Regions from separate parts of the Bradyrhizobium sp. ISRA430 genome, predicted to be linked through region 2. Evidence: predicted binding sites of a transcription regulator. Region 2 holds the regulator's gene; each other region holds the start of a gene.

What was found. The regulator LexA, encoded in region 2, represses DNA repair genes until DNA is damaged. The targets are predictions, from matches to a motif close to TGTTCNNNNTGTGTTCNG.
Region 1: MTX21_RS11950 (DNA repair protein) is a predicted target of LexA. The motif match lies at 2,130-2,147, and genes of this name have one in related genera.
Region 3: MTX21_RS14330 (PA0069 family radical SAM protein) is a predicted target of LexA. The motif match lies at 2,479-2,496, and genes of this name have one in related genera.

The regions. Positions count from the first base shown of each region.
Region 1 covers NZ_CP094516.1:2,428,965-2,433,269, reverse strand. The annotation lists gene MTX21_RS11960 (inorganic phosphate transporter) at 1-541, opposite strand, end outside; gene MTX21_RS11955 (UdgX family uracil-DNA binding protein) at 649-2,046, opposite strand; gene MTX21_RS11950 (DNA repair protein) at 2,213-3,019, shown strand; gene MTX21_RS11945 (DNA polymerase Y family protein) at 2,916-4,305, shown strand, end outside.
Region 2 covers NZ_CP094516.1:896,752-901,056, forward strand. The annotation lists gene MTX21_RS04670 (ComEC/Rec2 family competence protein) at 1-601, shown strand, start outside; gene MTX21_RS04675 (hypothetical protein) at 690-1,121, opposite strand; gene lexA (transcriptional repressor LexA) at 1,416-2,114, opposite strand; gene glp (gephyrin-like molybdotransferase Glp) at 2,290-3,501, opposite strand; gene MTX21_RS04690 (hypothetical protein) at 3,738-3,947, opposite strand; gene MTX21_RS04695 (HAD-IA family hydrolase) at 4,118-4,305, opposite strand, start outside.
Region 3 covers NZ_CP094516.1:2,944,178-2,948,482, forward strand. The annotation lists gene MTX21_RS14320 (ribonuclease HII) at 1-735, opposite strand, end outside; gene MTX21_RS14325 (VOC family protein) at 814-1,269, opposite strand; gene MTX21_RS14330 (PA0069 family radical SAM protein) at 1,294-2,457, opposite strand; gene MTX21_RS14335 (phosphoketolase family protein) at 2,654-4,305, shown strand, end outside.

The DNA of each region.
Region 1 (4,305 bases), 1.5 Mb from region 2:
CCATGATCGAGCCGATCAGTGTGTGCGAGCTCGAGGCCGGCAGGCCGAAATACCAGGTCCCGGCGTTCCAGATGATGGCCGCGATCAGAAGCGCGAACACCATGGCGAAGCCGGCGCTGGAGCCGACCTGGAGGATCAGCTCGACCGGCAGCAGCGACACGATGCCGAATGCGACCGCGCCGGACGAGAGCAGCACGCCGAACAGGTTGAACATGCCGGACCACACGACGGCGACGTGGGCGGGCAGCGAGCGCGTGTAGATCACGGTCGCGACCGCGTTGGCGGTGTCGTGGAAGCCGTTGACGAACTCAAAGCCGAGCGCGATCAGAAGCGCGACGAAGAGCAGGAGGAAGGGCGCGATGGTCTTGACCTGCGTGCCGGTCGCATCAACGTCGACCCAAATGCTGTAGGCGACGAAGAGCAGTGCAGCGGCGATCACCCCCATGTAGATCACGCCGGTGAGGGGATGGAATCCGCGGTCAAGGTCGGGTCCCCTCCGCAAGGCTGGCTCGATGGAGCCGGGCAAAGCAACGTCACTCATTTCAAATTCTCCTGTCACAAGGCCGCGATTTTGCGCGCGGCATGTGACAGGCAGTTGAAATGACGGTGCTTCACTACCGAATCTGTTGCGATGCGGCGTGCGCTACGTCACGCTGCCCTTGCTGATTTTTCCCGGAAGCCGGCCGCGAGCCTGAGATCGCCGACGAAGCGGCGATACTCCTGTTCCTTGGCTTCGGGGTCAGGCAGCCGTAGCAGATAGGACGGATGCACCGTCACCAGCGCCTTGCGCCCATCAGGCAGCTCGATCAGCCGACCGCGGTTTTTGCCGATCGGGGTGATCTTGCCGAACACGCTCTGTGCGGCGGTCGCTCCCATCGCGACGACGAGACTGGGCTGAAGGGCTGCCAGTTCCCGCTCGTACCATTGCCGGCAGGCGCGGATCTCCGGCGTGTTCGGCTTCTGGTGCAGGCGGATTTTTCCGCGGGGCACGAATTTGAAATGTTTGACCGCGTTGGTGACATAGACCTTCTTGCGGTCGACGCCGGCCTCTTCCAGCGCGCGGTCGAGTATCTGGCCGGCAGGTCCGACGAAGGGATGGCCGGCGAGGTCTTCCTTGTCGCCGGGCTGCTCGCCGACCAGCATGATGGTGGCACTCTTTGGACCTTCGCCGAATACAGTCTGCGTCGCATCCTTGTAGAGATGGCAGGCGCGGCAATGGGCGGCTTCGTCGCGCAGCGTTTCGAGATCGTCAGCGGCGGATTTGCGTTTCATGGATGGCTCCGAGGGCGGGGTGATCCTTCCGCCGGTCCAGCGTTCGGCATCAGAGAGCAGAGGTTCAAGTATCGAAGCTTCCGACAAGTTCCTGCGGCGCTTCTTCGGCGCCTCCGGTGCGATCGGTTGGTCCGATCGGAAGTGACGGCGCCAGGTTTCCTCCAGCCGGTTTGGGGCGGGCATCTCCGTCTGGCTGATCCCTGGCGTGAACGAGATCGCGTGGCCGTCCCAGTGGGCGCAAATGTCGGGCGTGAGGATCGACCAGGGCATGTCGGCATAGCGGCGCGCAAAGAAGGGGGCTGCGAATTCGACGATGTGATGCTCCGGCACGAACCAAGCGGCGAAGTGCGTCTTGTGCTCGCGTCCGATCTCGCGGAACCGGACGACGTCGCGCATCCGCTGTACGTCGCGATGCACGCTGCCAGCCATCGCTGTTGCTATCGCGACATCGGGATCTGTCCTGGTCTCGAGCAGGTCGTGATCGCTCCGCAATCGCCACAGCAGGCGATAGAGCAGCGCAAAGCGCTCACTGTTGTGATGCAGGATCGCGACGCGTGCGAGCTCGATGAAATTGGCCGGCACGCTGAAGGTGCTGTCGGTTTCGATCGGTGGAAGGCCTGGCGCTTCGCACAGGCCGGGTGGCATCTCGTCTTTCGTGCGGCCCTGTACGCTCCACGTCACCTCAGCCGGCGCGACATGATGCAGTGCGAGCGCGCGAGCGGTTTTGCGCCAGCCGTCGAAATCGGTCTCGCTGTCGAGGGTGATGAGGTACATGGCACTTGAATCCTCTTGATTCCGCTCATGAATTTGCTGGCGCGCCAATTCGATTGACTCCAGGGGCGCCGTTAGCTTTATATTAGAACATATCATGAACAAATGAGCCAGCCGTTGGTTTTCTTTTTGAGAGCCACGGCCACCCATCAGCTAAGGAGCGGCGAGCATGAGCGGCGCACGTAGAAGCGCGCTTGCGACCTTGCGCGGCCAGATCGAACGCATCGAGACGGCAGTGGCCGCGCATCATCGCGATTGCGTGGCGCTGGGCCACAGCGAGGCCGATAGCGCCTTGCAGGGCGGACTCGCCCGCGCGGCAATCCACGAGGTGTTTTGCGAGGGGCGCCAGGGCACGGCCGCGACGGGTTTCGTCACCGGGCTTGCGGGCCGCGTGACCGCGCGCCGGCCGCTGTTGTGGGTGCGGCAGGATTTTTCGGACATGGAGGCGGGCGCGCTGTCGATGAGCGGGCTCGCCGAGCTCGGCCTCGATCCGCGTCGCGTAGTGATAGTGCGCGCCGCCGATGTCGAGACCGCATTGCGCATGTCAGCCGACGCGCTCGCCTGCGATGCGCTCGGCGCCGTCGTGCTCGAGCTCTGGGGCGAGACGCGACAGTTCGATCTCGTGGCGAGCCGCAAGCTGACGCTCACTGCAAAAGCCTCGGGCGTGACCGGGTTCTTGCTGCGGATGGCGGCGCAGCCACTGCCCTCGACCGCGGAGACGCGATGGATGCTGCGCGCGGCGCCTTCGCCGCCGGGGCCGGCTTCAATGCCTGCGGCGCCTTGGAGTGCCTGGGGCGCGCCGCGCTTCGATGCCGAGCTCTTGCGCAATCGTCATGGCCCGTGTGGCCGGTGGATCATGGAATGGAAATGTGATGAGTGCCTGTTCAGTGAACCGTCGGCGTATTCTCAGCCTGTGGCTGCCGCGCCTGCCCATCGACCGGATCAAGCGGTTCTTCGGCAACGTCGGGCTGGATAAAAACAATGAGCCCAGCATCGTCGTTGCCAAGGACAATAACGCGCTGGTGATCCACGCGCTCGATGAGGCCGCCGAGCGCCTCGGCCTGCACATCGGCCTGCCCTTGGCGAATGCGCGGGCGATGTGTCCGGACCTGAAAGTGTTCGACGCGGATATCGCGGCCGATGCAAAGACGCTCAGCGATATCGCCGACTGGTGCGACCGCTTCACGCCGCTGGTGGCGCTCGATCCGCCGCATGGGCTGTTCCTGGACATCACCGGCTGCGCGCATTTGTTCGGCGGCGAGGCTGCACTGCTGCAGACGCTGGTCCGTGCGCTCGCGCGGCAGGGCTTTGCCGTCAGCGCGGCGATCGCCGGCACCTCGGTCTGCGCGCGCACGCTGACGCGGCAGGCATCTGGTACCATCGTCGCCGATGGCGGAGAGGCGGAGGCGGTCAGTCGGCTTCCGGTGTCTGCGCTTGGTGCGGTTGATGCCATCACCGTCGGTCTGCGCCGCGCGGGACTGAAGACCATCGGCGATGTCGCCTCGCGCGAGCCGCACGAGATCACCGCGCGGTTCGGCGCCCGGTTCTCCATGCTGCTCGCGCATGCGGTGGGACAGGGCGATGCGCCGATCAGTCCGCGCAAGCCGCTCCCCGATTACATCGTGGAGAAACGTTTTGCCGAGCCGATCGCGACCGACACCATGATCGCGATGACGCTGTCGCGGCTCGCAGACACGCTCGTGGCCTCCATGGAGAAGCAGGGCAAGGGCGCGCGGCGGCTAGAGGCCGCCTTCTTCCGCACCGACGGTGTGGTGCGCACGATCATGGTCGAGACCGGGCGGCCGGTGACGCGAGGCGCCATCATCGATCGGCTGTTTCGCGAGCGGCTCGATGCGCTCGCCGATCCCCTCGATCCCGGTTTCGGCTTCGACATGGTGCGGCTGTCGGCGAGCCGCACCGAGATCGTGGTGCAGGAGCAGCGCGATCTCGACGCCCATGTTCACGACAATGACGAGCTCGCCGCGCTGATCGACCGCATCGCCGCGCGCATCGGGGGAAAACGCGTCGTCGTGCACCTGCCGCAAGACACCCATATCCCCGAGCGCGCGGTGCTGGCTGCGCCCGCGCAGCACCATCTCGCCGCGGCCATGCAGGCCGAATGGCCGGCGCGCATCGAGAGCGAGCCGCCGCTGCGTCCGCTCAGGCTGTTCGACAAGCCGGAGCCGATCAAGGTGCCGTTCGCAACCGTGCCCGACGGCGCGCCACATCAATTCACCTGGCGGCGCGCGTTGCATGCGGTGG
Region 2 (4,305 bases):
GCCCTTGCGCTGGACCGGTGCGCTCGTGCTGGTCGCAGCGATTGTGTGGGCGGTGTCCGTGCGCCAGCCGGACGTCCTGATCGCAGGCGACGGGCGTAACATCGCAGTGCGCGGCAGCGACGGCCGCTTGCATCTCATCGCGGCGAACAAGGACGCGTTCCTCGCCAAGGAGTGGCTTGCGGCCGATGCCGATCCGCGCAGCGCCGGTGATGCATCGCTCGGTAGCGGCGTGTCATGCGACGAATCCGGATGCGTGACCCCGCTCGCCGACGGCCGCCTGATCGCGCTGGCGCTGCGCGTGGATGCGCTCTCGGATGATTGCAGCCGGGCTGCGCTGGTGGTGACAGCGAGACCCGCGCCGCCCGATTGTGCGGCGATGGTGGTCGACCGGGATCGTCTCATGAGCCAGGGCGGCTTGGCGCTCGCGCGCCGCGGCGACGGCTTTGCGGTGCAGGCGGTGAGGGCGAGGGGCGCAAATCGCCCCTGGTCGCCGGCAATCGCCGGCGATGGCTATTATGAACCAAACCTCGCGCCACGGCCGGCCGCACCGCGCTCCAGGGACGCAACGCCGTCGGAGGCCGACCTTCAGGTCGAGGACTGACGCATGATCCGGAAAAGTGTGTAGCGTTTTTCCCTTCGCGACAAACGCGGAATGCGTTTGCGCGGAGATCATGCTCAAATATTACGCGTCAGCCGATCGGCAGGCGCGTAACGGTCGGCTGCGGCCTGTCAGCGGCGACTTGCGGCTTGTGCTCACCGGCCGGCTGGGTCACCGGCAATTGCAGCACGGTTGCGCGCTGGCCTTCGACGAGCTGCGTCACCAGCACATATTTGCCGTCGGGGAATTCGATCGCGTCATGATGGCGATCGGGAATGTGCGGATCGACTTTGCCGAACTTGCCGACGCGGGAGTTGATGGTGCGCGTCCAGATCCAGCGATTGTCGTAGCGGACGTTGTCGGCGAAGGCGAGCTCCGTTCCCGGCAGCAGGCAGACCGCGACGGAGAGATCGGCTTCCGAAGCGAAGCCGCGCGTCGAGGTGCCGCGGAAGGTTGTCGTGACGATCGTCTCACCGACCTGGGCGGGACGGGTCGCGACGGCATGCAGGCTGTAGTCACACATCGCAAGTGCTCCTCATAAGAGATAGCGACCCGTGCCCCCGGAGGCCCAGGCCTCTATCAGGAAGGCTCCGATGATATGCGATGTTGAGGGCAAATCTGCGACTTGCGTGCAGACCTGCCGATCACATTATCTTTTCTGCGTTGAGCAAGAGCCTTTGGAACAAAGCAGGCTCGTGCGAATTTTCTTCTGTTGCGCTCGTCGAGATCAATCCTGAATTCACCGGCGCTGCACAACACGCGGCGGAGGTCGATTGCTCCACGCGACTTGCATCGGCTCACGCCTCGCCGAAGACGCTCAGTATTTCCGGTACAGCCCGATCAGCTTGCCCTGAATCTTTACGCGGTTCGGCGGCAGGATGCGCACCTCGTAGGCCGCATTGGCCGGCTCGAGCGCGATCGAGGCGCCGCGCCGGCGGAAGCGTTTCAGGGTCGCTTCCTCGTCGTCGATCAGGGCCACCACGATGTCGCCGGTGTCGGCGCTCTCGTTGCGCTGGATCAGCGCCATGTCGCCGTCGAGGATGCCGGCCTCCACCATCGAATCGCCGCGCACTTCGAGCGCGTAATGCTCGCCCGAGCCGAGCATGTCCGGCGGTACGCTGATGGTGTGGCTGCGGGTCTGCAAGGCCTCGATCGGCGTGCCCGCCGCGATGCGGCCCATCACGGGCACAGCGACCGGACGTTCACCCTCGTCCACGGGGGCGCTGGAGCCGCGTACCTTACCGAGATTGCCTTCGATGACGCTCGGCGTGAAGCCGCGCCGATTGCCGGCCGCGGCCTGAAGCTCGGGCAGCTTGATCACTTCGATGGCGCGGGCACGATTGGGCAGGCGGCGGATGAAGCCGCGCTCCTCGAGTGCGGTGATCAGGCGATGGATGCCCGACTTCGAGCGCAGATCGAGCGCGTCCTTCATCTCGTCGAAGGAGGGCGGCACGCCGCTTTCCTTCAGGCGTTCGCTGATGAACCGCAGAAGCTCGTATTGTTTGCGCGTTAACATCTCGACCAAATCCCCCGGTTGATGTCGTTCGATTCCGAGACGCTGAAGTTAGCGGCGCACCGCTAGATGCTCGAAACAAATCATGAACGGACACTATATGTTCGATATGTGTTCCGCAACTGCTTAATTTTGCGTGAACACGATAAACTTCGCGGAACACGCGCGGCCGGCTCGTTCAAGCGGGCAGCCGCAACACCTCGCAGGGCGCGCCTGCTTCGGCCTTCGGCGCGAACGGCGGCCGCACGAGAAGTGCCTGTGCCGCAGCGAGATTTGCAAGCAGAGAAGAGTCCTGATTGTTGACGGGAACCGCGACCAGCGTGCCGTCGTCGCGCTCTTCGAGGCGCACGCGAAGATAGTCCTCGCGCATGTCGTTGGCGGCGAGCTCGCCCCCGACTACGGCGCGCTCGCGGCGGTGGTGAACGGGCTGACGGCCCGCAAGCGCGCGAATCAACGGCACCATGAACAGGAAGGCGCAAACGTAAGACGAGACCGGATTGCCGGGCAGGCCGATCACGCGCATCGCGCCGAGATGGCCATGCATCATCGGCTTGCCCGGCCGCATCGCGATCTTCCAGAACGCCATCGCAATGCCCTCGGCCTTGAGCGCCTGCTGGACCAGATCGTGATCGCCGACCGACGCACCGCCGGTCGTGATCAGGACGTCGGCGCCGGTTTCGCGGGCGGAGCGGATACCGGCGGTGGTGGCCTCCAGGGTGTCGGCGGCGATCCCAAGGTCGATCGTGTCGGCGCCCTCCCGGCGCGCCAGCGCGTGGATCGCATAGCCGTTGGAATAGACGATCTGGCCGGGGCCGGGTGTTGTGCCCGGCATCACCAGCTCATCGCCGGTGGCGAGGATTGCGACCTTCGGGCGGCGGCGGACGGGAAGGTCAGGATGGTTCATACCGGCGGCGAGGGCCAGGCTTCGCTCGGTGAGGCGGGCGCCTGCCCGTAGCAGCACGTCGCCCTCGGAAAAGTCGACGCCGGCGCGCCGGATATGCCGTCCGGCGACGGCGGCCTCCTTGATCGTGATGCGCTTGCCGTCCGCGACCGTGTCCTCCTGGATCACGACGGCATCTGCGCCGTTGGGAATCACGCCGCCGGTGAAGATCCGGACCGCCTCGCCGGCACCCAGCGTTGGCGCGAACGGCCGGCCCGCCGCGACCTCGCCGATCACGCTGAGCTGCGCATCGACCTTGGCCGCATCGCTCGCGCGCACGGCATAGCCGTCCATCGCCGACATTGCCTGGGGGGGCTGCGTACGCCGGGCGGTGACGTCGCGTGCCAGTACGCGGTGAAAGGCGCCTTCCAGCGCGATCATCTCTTCGGATAGCGGCTCCACGCCGGCCAGCACCGCGGCAAGCGCGTCAGAAACCGGCATCAGGGCCACGGGCGAAATCTCCTGCTTGGCAAGTCGATTGGCAAATCGAACCGTCTCGGCGTCAAGGGTTCTAGCCGAGCGCGTGCGCCGAAGCAAAACCCGGCGTCCGGACGAACGATCGTGCCGGCTTCTACGCTTGTGAGATGATTGGATTCAGGTCCGGTGCGACATGATCTGGATGACGCTGCAGACTGGCACCCGCGCAGCGATCGCAAGAACGAAAGCAACAAGGGCCATGGTCAACATCAATCCGCTCCCGTCGGCTCGTTCCGACTAGCATCCTTGGCCACATCGGGCGCGTTGGGACTTTGATCCTTGTCGGGCAGGGGATCGGCCTGCGATTTCAGATCGGCGGCCTTGCTAATCAGCTTGGCTGAGAGATCCGAGTCCGACGTGGTTCTGGCGAATTCGAGCAGGAGAGAGGCTTGCTTGGTGAGGTAGGCTTTACCCAACACGACGATCAGTCCGATGTAGAAATCCCCGACGAACTCAAGAGTCCGGAATCAGGCATTCCGTTCCAGGAACTCTGCACAAAAATGCACAAAGTGATTTGGTTCCTCGTCGCGGGCCGATGGGTTCCCGTGAACGTCGGCAGGATCAAGCAAAGCCACCAGAACGCCGGCCCTCAGATCCCCAGCGCCGTCAGCGCATGTCCGACGTCGGTGGGCGAGGTCACGTGTACCGCCGTCAGTCCGCGCGCCCGCGCCCCTTCGATGTTCTCGGCGAGGTCGTCAAAGAAGACGATCCGCTCGGCCGGCACGCCGATGGCGCCCACCACATGGTCGAAGGCTTCGGCGTCCGGTTTGCGCAGAC
Region 3 (4,305 bases), 2.0 Mb from region 2:
GTCGAGCGCCTCGAGGTGCTCCGGAACGGCATAGCCCTTGTGCTGCTCGAAGCCGTAGCCCGGGCAGTCCTGCGCCAGCGCGCACATTAGACGATCCCGCGTCACCTTGGCGACGATCGAGGCCGCGGCGATCGACACGACGAGTCCATCGCCGCCGATCACGGCCTCGCAGTCGCAAGCCGTGTCGAGCCGGTCGCGACCGTCGACAAAGACATGGCGGGGCGCCTCGGGCAGCGCCAGCACCGCACGCTTCAGCGCCCACAGCGAAGCGCGCAAAATATTGTCGCGATCGATCCGCCCCGGCGAGGCGACGGCGACCGAGACCTGTGCGGTCGCGCAGATCTTGTCGAACAACTTCTCGCGCTCCTCCGCGGTCAGCCGCTTGGAATCGTCGATGCCGCGCGGAATGCGGTTGGGATCGAGGATCACGGCAGCCGCCACCACGGGGCCGGCGAGCGGCCCGCGGCCGGCCTCGTCGCAGCCCGCCACCGGCCAGACGCCACGCTTGATCAGCGCCCGCTCGCGGCGAAAGCTCGGCGGCGCGACGACGATGATCTCTTTCTTGGCTGCGCTCTTGGCGGCCTCGGCGCTGCCCGCCGCAACCTTGTCTCCTGAAGTCTTGTCTACTGAAGTCTTGCCAACTGACGCTTTGGCCGCCTTTGGCACAGCCTTCTTGGCCGCGTCCTTCTTTGGCGCGTCCTTGGCTGGCTTGCTGGCGGATTTGTCTCGAATCATGGTCGGGACAGTGCGCAAGCGGTCCCGGTTGCGCAACCGGGAACCCGGGATAATTCCCGTTATTCAGATGGAGCCGCCTCACTCTGCGAGATGCACGCGCCGATCGTCGCCGACCTCAATGCCCGGCGCGACTACCACCTCCCAGGGATGGCCATCGGGATCGGTAAAATAGCCGGAATAGCCGCCATAGTCGGTCTCGTGCGCGGCCTTTAGCAAAGCGGCTCCCTTGCCGACGGCAAACGCCAGCACCGCGTCGACCTCCTCGCGCGTCCGGCAGTTCCAGGCGAGCGTCATGCCGCGAAAGGCAGGTGGCCTTGGCCTATCCGGCAGGGTGGCATCCGCAGCGAGCTTGTCCCAGTGAAACAGGGCAAGCACCGGACCGCCGGTGTCGAAGAAGGCGACCGCCTCGCCGGTCACCTTCAGCCTGCGGGCAAAGCCGAGCGCTTCATAGAAGGCGATGCTGGCACGGATGTCGCTCACGCCGAGCGTGATGACGGTGAGCCGCGGCACCGGGACGGTGAATTCCTCGCTCATACACGCCTCGTCAGTTTTTGTTTCTCAGAACAGGCTGAGCTGATCGCCGTTCCGTTTGGGCTTCGCAAAATGATCCGTCGTCAGTTTCGAGCGCCGCTTGTTGAGCCCGAGCCTGTCACAGGCGATCTCGAAGCGACGGCCGATGGTCCAGGCCATCGGGCCGGTGCCCTTCATCCGCTCGCCCCATTTCGAATCGTAGTCGCGACCGCCGCGCATGTCGCGGATCAGGGTGAAGACGTGGCGATAACGGTCCGGATAGTTCGCCAGCAGCCATTCGCGGAAGAGATCGCGCACCTCGAGCGGCAGCCGCAACAGGACATAGGATGCTTCCTTGACACCGGCATGCGCGGCGGCATCCAGAATGCGCTCGATCTCGGAATCGTTCAGCGCGGGGATCACGGGCGCGACCATGACGGTGGTCGGGATGCCGGCATCCGAGAGCTTCTTCAGCGCCTCCAGCCGCTTCGGCGGCGTGGACGCCCGCGGCTCCATGGTGCGCGCGAGTTTGGGATCGAGCGTCGTGACCGAGAGCGCGACCTTCGCAAGGTTCCGCTTCGCCATCCGCGCGAGAACGTCGATGTCGCGCACCACCAGCGCCGATTTGGTGACGATGCCGACCGGATGGCCGGCGCGCTCAAGCACCTCCAGAATGCCGCGCATGATTTTGCGCTCGCGCTCAATCGGCTGGTACGGATCGGTGTTGGTCCCGATCGCGATCATCCGCGGCTCGTAACCGGGTGCGGCGAGCTCTTTCTCCAGCAGCGCCGCCGCTTCGGGCTTGGCGAACAGTTTTGACTCGAAATCGAGCCCGGGGGAGAGGCCGAGATAGGCGTGGGTCGGCCGCGCGAAGCAATAGACGCAGCCGTGCTCACAGCCGCGATACGGATTGATCGAGCGGTCGAAGCCGATATCGGGGGAATCGTTGCGGGTGATCACCTTGCGCGAGGTGTCGACAGCAACCGTGGTCTTGAACGCCGGCAGCTCGTCCAGGCTCTGCCAGCCATCGTCGAAGGCGACGCGCGCCTCGGCCTCATAGCGGCCGCTGGCGTTGGATTGCGCGCCCCGCCCTCGCCTGCGCTCGCGGTCGATGGCGACCGAAAGCTCGGGGAAATCGGAAGGCGCACCCGCCGGCTCGGAGGGCGCCGTGACCGGCGGGTGCCTGAGGGCATGAGAGGATGCTCGACTCATGCAGCCAAGATAGCATCTGACAGGAACAAATCAAGAACGAGAGCAAAAATCCGCAAAACAAGCCGCCCAAAGTTTGGGCGGAGGATTTTGACATCGCGCAAGGGGTCGCCGTCGCGATCCCGTTCGATGCCCGCCAGGGATCGATCTTGCGCCAACAAGGTTGGTGACGGTCGTTGCGTGAAGGGTCGGCAGAAACATGACAGACAGACAACAAGCAGGCGCCGCGACCGGCGACCTCGACCTCCTCGATCAATATTGGCGCGCCGCCAATTATCTCTCGGTCGGCCAGATCTACCTCATGGACAATCCGCTGTTGCGCGAACCCTTGCGGCCCGAGCACATCAAGCCGCGCCTGCTCGGCCATTGGGGCACCACGCCGGGACTGAACTTCATCTATGCCCATCTCAACCGCGTCATCCGCGCGCTCGACCTCAACGTCCTCTACGTCTGCGGTCCCGGCCATGGCGGCCCGGGCATGGTCGCCAACACCTATCTCGAAGGCACTTACAGCGAGATCTATCCCGATATCGGGCGCGACGCGGACGGATTGCGGAAGCTTTTCAGGCAGTTCTCCTTCCCCGGCGGCATTCCGAGTCACGCGGCACCGGAAACACCGGGCTCGATCCATGAAGGCGGCGAGCTCGGCTACGCGCTGGTGCACGCCTATGGCGCAGCGTTCGACAATCCAGGCCTGATCGTCGCCTGCGTCGTCGGCGACGGCGAAGCCGAGACCGGCCCGCTCGCCGCGTCCTGGCACTCGAACAAGTTCCTGAACCCGGCCCATGATGGCGCTGTGCTGCCGATCCTCCATCTCAACGGCTACAAGATCGCCAACCCGACCGTGCTCGGGCGGATGCGCGACGAGGAGATCCGCGAGCTGTTCCGGGGCTATGGCCACGAGCCGCTATTCGTCGAGGGCGACGATCCGAAACTCATGCATCGAACCATGGCGGATGCGCTCGACGTCGCGCTCACCAGCATCCGCTCGATCCAGCAGCACGCCCGCGACGGGCGCACGGCGGTCGAGCGGCCGCGCTGGCCGATGATCGTGCTGCGCAGCCCGAAGGGCTGGACCGGCCCGAAAGAGGTCGACGGCCTCAAGGTCGAAGGATTCTGGCGTGCGCATCAGGTGCCGGTTGCCAATTGCCGGGAAAATCCCGCGCATCTGAAGCTGCTCGAGCACTGGATGCGCAGCTACGAGCCGGAAAAACTCTTCGACGCCGACGGCAGGCTGATTCCCGAGCTCCAGGCGCTGGCGCCTGAAGGCGACCGCCGCATGGGCGCCAATCCGCATGCCAATGGCGGGCTGTTGAAGAAGGAGCTGAAGCTGCCGGACTATCGCGGCTTCGCGGTCGAGCTACAGCGGCCCCGCGGCGTAGCGGCGGAAGCCACGCGCGAGCTCGGCAAGTTCCTGCGCGAGGTCGTCCGCCTCAATGCGGATGCGCGCAACTTCCGCATCATGGGACCGGACGAGACCGCGTCAAACCGGCTCGATGCGGTGTTCGAGGCCACCGAGCGGGCGTGGATGGAGAAAACCGAGCCCTACGACGTGCATCTCGCGCAGGACGGCCGCGTGATGGAGGTCTTGAGCGAGCATCTCTGCCAGGGCTGGCTCGAAGGCTATCTGCTCACCGGACGCCACGGCTTCTTCTCCTGCTATGAAGCCTTCATCCACATCGTGGATTCCATGTTCAATCAGCATGCCAAATGGCTGAAGGTCTCGCGCGATCTGCCGTGGCGGCGCCCGATCGCCTCACTCAATTATCTCCTGACCTCGCATGTCTGGCGTCAGGACCACAACGGTTTCAGCCACCAGGACCCCGGCTTCGTCGATCTTGTCACCAACAA